DNA from 2 places in the Brevibacillus sp. HB2.2 genome. Region 1 is predicted to be linked to the other one. Evidence: riboswitches for the same ligand, from Rfam matches in the RefSeq annotation. Region 1 holds a riboswitch; the other holds the start of a gene.
The links. Region 1 has a riboswitch for cobalamin ahead of metE (5-methyltetrahydropteroyltriglutamate--homocysteine S-methyltransferase). Riboswitches for the same ligand answer to the same signal wherever they lie in the genome.

Region 2: another riboswitch for cobalamin. It lies ahead of HP401_RS15025 (ABC transporter substrate-binding protein); the one in region 1 lies ahead of metE (5-methyltetrahydropteroyltriglutamate--homocysteine S-methyltransferase).

The regions. Positions count from the first base shown of each region.
Region 1 is NZ_JABSUV010000025.1:10,602-13,714, reverse strand. It holds gene metE (5-methyltetrahydropteroyltriglutamate--homocysteine S-methyltransferase) at 1-1,104, opposite strand, end outside; cobalamin riboswitch at 1,250-1,448, opposite strand; gene nrdF (class 1b ribonucleoside-diphosphate reductase subunit beta) at 1,535-2,485, opposite strand; gene nrdE (class 1b ribonucleoside-diphosphate reductase subunit alpha) at 2,541-3,113, opposite strand, start outside.
Region 2 is NZ_JABSUV010000018.1:116,495-119,607, forward strand. It holds gene HP401_RS15020 (MBL fold metallo-hydrolase) at 131-1,075, shown strand; cobalamin riboswitch at 1,227-1,375, shown strand; gene HP401_RS15025 (ABC transporter substrate-binding protein) at 1,532-2,527, shown strand; gene HP401_RS15030 (FecCD family ABC transporter permease) at 2,529-3,113, shown strand, end outside.

The DNA.
Region 1 (3,113 bases):
GTACTTACCATATCGGAATCCTTGGACTAAAAGCTGTACTTCCCCTAGTTTTTCGTCGGAAAACGCCAATGCAGACACGACTTCCTCTGGCAATTCGCTCTCTGCTTCAACTGTTACAGGAACGTGCAACAAACTGCTAGACGGTTGCAGCCACAGCTTTTCGAGTGGAACGATCTCGGAAATTTCATTGACCAGCTCCCATTTCTCTTCAATGGACGCACGCCATATGTTTCGACCGTCGATGATTCCCGCTGCGAGAATCTTGTCTGCTGGAAACCCGTGTGTTTTTAGATGAGTCAAATTGCGCTTCGCTCCGTGTACAAAATCAAGACCGATTCCTTTTACCGGTAAGGAAACTAGCTCCTTGTACCAATCCACCGCTTCAAAATAGGTTTGCAGCATGCATTGTAGATGCGGGAGTGCTTGACCGATCTGCGTATAGATACGTTTGATGATGGCGCGTTCTTGCTCAGAGACATCCAGTACAAATGCAGGCTCATCGATTTGCACCCATTCCACGCCGTGCAGCTCTAACTCCCGGAGAACGTCTATGTAGAGCGGAACGAGTTGATCCACGACGATCTCAAATTCGTTTTTCTCATATCCTTTAGACAATTTGACAAACGTATACGGGCCTACAATAACAGGCTTTCCGATGATGCCATACTTTTCTTTGGCCTCCAAATAGGCCTGGAGAGGCTTGTTCTCGGTTATGGCTGGTTGTCTTTCACCGAACTCCGGGACGATGTAATGGTAGTTCGTGTTAAACCATTTCGTCATTTCGCTGGCAACAGCTTCCTTCGAACCGCGAGCCATGGCGAAGTATGTGGCTAATGAAACCGGGCCTCCCTCGTATTCATAACGCTTGGGGACCATTCCAAACATCACAGCCATATCCAGCATGTGATCGTAGTACGTAAAGTCACCCACAGGGATCAGCTCGACCCCTTTTTCCTGCTGACGTAACAGGTTTTGGTGACGGATTTGCTCCATTTGCTGTACCAGGCTTGCCTCATCGATGCTGCCTGCCCAAAATACTTCCAATGCCTTTTTCCACTCCCGGTTCTTCCCGATCCGTGGATATCCCAAATTGCTGCTCTTCATGAGCTTCCTCTCCATTCTTCATTCGATCTTGACTTGAATCCGCCCAATAAAAAAGGCATCTCCAACGATCAAAAAGAACGTTAGAAATGCCAAATAAGCACTGAGATCACAGCATCCTAACACCTCCCTATCTCCCGTAGGTTAAGCAGTGTCGTCGAAACAGGCAGGTCTCCTGACTTTGGGATCATCATCTGCACATACCTTCCCAATCCGATTGGATCAGTGGCTAATAAATGTGCCGACTCCCCTCATACAGTGGCGGGACCGTGTCGGATTCTCACCGACTTCCCTTTTCATCCTTGGTCGATCTTGATAACCAAAGAACCTGTTCCCACTCCTATGAAATTATCATGGTTCTGTGAAGTGCCCCAGAAAACGAGCAGGGCAGCATACTGTTCATACCGTAACACAGAATCCATTTTTTGTCATACTAAAATCTAAAATCATCGTCCGTCAACGGCTCTACGTTTAGTGTACGGACATAACCATTTCCTTTTTTCGAGAAGAAGTCATGCTGCTTTGTCTGCGTGCGAATGCCGTTCAGCACGATCGGGTTCACTTCTTCCTCCGGGAATAGCGGGTCCAGCCCCAGATTCATCAATGCCTTATTCGCGTTGTAGCGCACGTAGGCATGAACCTCGTCAGCCAATCCGATTTCGGTATACAACGAAGTCGTATAGGCCTCTTCATTTTCTTGCAGCTCATGCAAAAGGGCATACAGCTCCTCTTTTGCTGCGGTCTGCTCGACCACACTCAGGCCTTGGTAGACTTCTTGCGCGAGAACGCCGACATAGAGTCCGTGGATGCTCTCGTCACGAACAATCAGGTCGATAATTTCCCCGCTACTTGTCATCTTTCCTTGCCCCGCCAAATAGAGCGGATAGAAGAAGCCGCTGTAAAACAGATAGCTTTCCAGGAAAACGGACGCTACCATCGCCATGTACAAGTCTTTCGGTTTCTCAATCTCTTGATAGCGTTTGGAGATGAGGGCCGCTTTCTTTTGCAAATGTGGATTGTTTTCTACCCACGAAAAAATACCGTCAATCTCTTCGGTCGTTGCCAGCGTTGTAAAAATACTGCTGTATGATTTGGCATGGATTTGCTCCATCATGCCCATGAAGGCGAGAACCGCTTTTCTTTGCAGTCCATCGACATGCTCCATGATCTTCGGCATCCCTACTCCACCCTGAACCGTATCCAGCAAGGTGAGACCGCCCAATACTTTTTTATATGTGTCCCGTTCAGTCGCACTGAGCTCCATCCAGGCCATCTTGTCATCTGACAACGGAATCTCATCATCCGTCCAGAACTGCATGATGTTTTGATTCCAAAACGTCATCGTAAAATCGTCGTCCGGCCTGTTCCAATTGACTGCTTTCATATGGCGTTCCTCTTCTCTTTTTGCTTGATGCTTTTCCTTATATGAATCGACTTCACTAAACTGCGCAGCTAATGCACTCTTCTACAGTCAAATGCTTCGTACGCGTATAGTAGAGCGACTTCAGACCTTTTTTCGCTGCGTAAATGTAATAGCGAGCCAGTTCTCTGGTTGAAATATTGCTGTTCACGTGCAGTACAGTCGAAATTCCTTGGTCGATGTGCTCTTGAATTTCGGCAATCAGATCAATCACTTTGAATTGGTCGATCACATACGCCGATTTGTAGTAAAAATAGTTTTCCTGCGACAAGTATGGCATCGGGTAATACGTCGTAGAGTTGGCATACGTTCTCGTTTCGATATGCTCGACGATTGGCATCACGCTAGAAGTCGCGTTCTGAATGTAGGAAATGCTCTGTGTCGGTGCAATCGCCAAACGGTACGCATGATAAACGCCATGCTTTTGCACCTTTTGCTGTAGCTCCGCCCAATCTGCTGGTGTCGGAATGTGCATTCCTTCAAAGAGAAGCTTTGCTTTTTCCGTCCGCGGGCTGTAATCGTTCGTCACGTACTTGTTAAAATAAGTGCCTTTTGCATATTCCGATTGTTCAAAGCCCAAGAAGGTCATGCC
Region 2 (3,113 bases), on a different contig from region 1:
GTTTTTACTACCCTCATATTACGATGAAAATATGAAGAATTTGTGTTGATATTACCAGTACGTCCCAAATTGATGATAAAGTGTAAATATTCTCGCAACAAAATCACCTTTGAAAAGGAGGAGCATTTACATGCAATCATCACAGCCAATTTACTTAGGGGAGCGCATCCATTTAATAGACGGTTTCGATATGGGCTGGGCGGAACGCACGGGGACTTATGTCATCGCTGAAGAAGAACTGACTTTGGTTGAAACAGGGCCAAGCCCCTCCGTCCCATACATCAAGACCGGCCTCGCCAAGCTCGGTTTTACCCCGGAACAAGTAAAATACATCATTGTGACGCATATTCATTTGGATCATGCGGGAGGAGTGGGACTTTTTCTAAAGGATTGCCCAAACGCAAAGATCGTCGTCCATCCGAAAGGTGCACGTCACCTCGTTAATCCAAGCCGACTGATCGCAGGGGCGAGAGCGGTGTATCATGATGATTTTGATCGATTGTTTGATCCGATTGAGGCTGTTCCCGAAGAGCGGATTTTGATTCGTGGAGACGGGGATACACTAAAGATCGGAGCGAATTGCGTGTTGGAGTTTCTGGATTCGCCAGGGCATGCCAATCATCACTTCAGCATCTACGATCCCGTTAGCCGCGGCATGTTCACAGGTGATACGGCAGGTGTACTTTATCCGCAGCTTAAAAAGGATGGTGTACACCTCGTGCTGCCATCTACTTCTCCGAATCAGTTTGACCCGGATGCCATGTTAGCGTCTCTACGTCGATTTGAAGCGCGCAAGCTGAATCGTATTTACTTTGGTCATTTTGGGATGTCTGAACAGGTAGACGATGTGTACCGTCAAATACGTGAGTGGCTCCCAGTGTTTGTGGCGGAAGGAGAATCAACACTTGCTGCTGGACAAACCTATGCTGATCTGTCTCGTAAGTTATTGGAACGAGTCTCGGAGCATCTACAGTTACAAGGCATCAATGATGACCACGAAGTTTTCGGAGTACTCAAGCTCGATTTACAGGTGTGCGCCATGGGCATTCTGGATTATTTGCACAAACGAGGGTAAAAGCTTTGCCAAAAGCATTCCATTTGCCTGAACTTTTTGTTCAGGCGTTTTCATTTTTAGCAGGCAAGAAAGTAATGGCTAACGTGTTTGTCATTCTTTTTTCATCCAAGGAATGCTATGATGTAGGATGAGTCATGGACTGTGACAATTTCAAACGTAACAGCAAATAGGTGCCTCGTCTTTTCTCAAAAAGATCGGGTGAAAAGGGAAGTCGGTGAAAATCCGACGCGGTCCCGCCACTGTAAATCGGCTCGTTCCTCAGCCGTAAGCCAGGAGACCTGCCTGTTTGTTTTTGTGCCTGTTGCCTTCGCGGAAAGGATCGGCCTATTTCAGGAAGCAGACCATCCTGTCTGTTTGCCCTGAGGTGCCGACCCTTTGAATTCCGAATGGAAGCAAGGGTCGCTTTTTTTATTGGAAGGTACAGTCAATCAGACACGCAGAAAGGAAGTTTTACATATGAAACGTTCATTGCGATTCATGATCCCACTACTTGTTGCGGCGAGCCTCGCAGGTTGTGCGGGTAACGATAACAGCCAGCCAGCACCTGGTGGACAAACCAGTGCACCGCAGACAGCACCGCAAGAGAATACAGCCGAGCAGTCTGCAAAACAAACAACGTATCCGTTGACAGTCAAGGATGCGACAGGAAAAGAAGTAACCTTTGCAAAAGCTCCTGAGCGAATCGTCTCCACATCACCTGCCGAGACAGAGATTTTGTTCGCATTAGGCTTGGAAGATCGGATCGTAGCTGTCTCAGACTATGATGATTATCCAGAAGCGGCGAAGACAAAACCGAAAATTGGTGGCGTCGTCAAACCGAATGAAGAAGCGATTCTCGCTCAAACGCCAGATATGGTCGTCGGTGGGATTTCGATGGAGAAGCCAGTGGCTGACAAGCTCAAATCTCTCGGGATGCCCGTCTACATTACCCATCCGACAAAGATGGATGACATCCTAAACAATGTGTTGGCGATGGGAGTTATCACTAACAAACAAGAACAAGCCGAAAAAGTTGTCGCGCAAATGAAGAAGGATATCGCGTACGTTCAAGAAGCAGTGAAACATGTAAAACCAGAAGAGAAGAAAAAGGTATACCTTGAGTTTTCCCCAGGCTGGACAGTCGGAAAAGGTGAATTCATGGACGAGCTCATCACACTGGCTGGAGCGACGAACATTGCTTCTGATACACAGGGCTGGAATCCGATCAGTGAAGAAAAGATTTTGCAAAACGATCCAGACGTCATTTTGTATGCGAGTGGAATTACCGATGAAAAGACTGGCGTCAAGCTGGAGGATATGATCGCCAAGCGTAATGGCTGGGATAAAATGAAGGCGATTCGTGAAAAACAAATCTTTGGCATGGACCAAAATATTTTGTCCCGTCCTGGTCCGCGTATTACACAAGGCTTGATTAAAGTAGCGAAGGCGATTTACCCTGACTTGGTGAAATAAAATGAAGAATCGATTGTTCATATGGGGAGGAGCCAGCTGTCTCGTCCTTCTGGCTTCAATAGTCATCAGTATCTCGATGGGGGCGGCACACCTCCCCATTTCGCAAGTATGGCTCATCCTGCTCCATCAAATCCCGGGCTTGTCTGAGTGGATCACCGTAACGTGGCCGGAGTCATCTGAGCAAATTGTCATGAAGGTTCGTTTTCCACGCGTTGTATTGGCTGTTTTGATTGGCGCCTGCTTGTCTCTTGCGGGGGCGGGCTTCCAGGGAGTTTTGCGCAATCCGCTCGCAGATCCATTTACGATGGGCGTGGCATCCGGTTCTGCTGTCGGAGCAGCCTTTTTGATCCTGTTTGGCTTGCAAATCAGCTTTTTGGGTGCATGGAGCACGCCTGTTGTCGCTTTTCTTACAGGACTGCTCAGTTTATGGATCGTACTCGGACTCGCGAACACCCAAGGAAAGCTACAAACGGAGACCCTGATTTTGTCTGGTGTTGTTGTGCAGGCTTTTCTCGGCTCACTCGTTTCCTTTATGGTGTCGCTATCGGATCAGACGGTGAATGAGATCGTGTTCTGGCTGATGGGC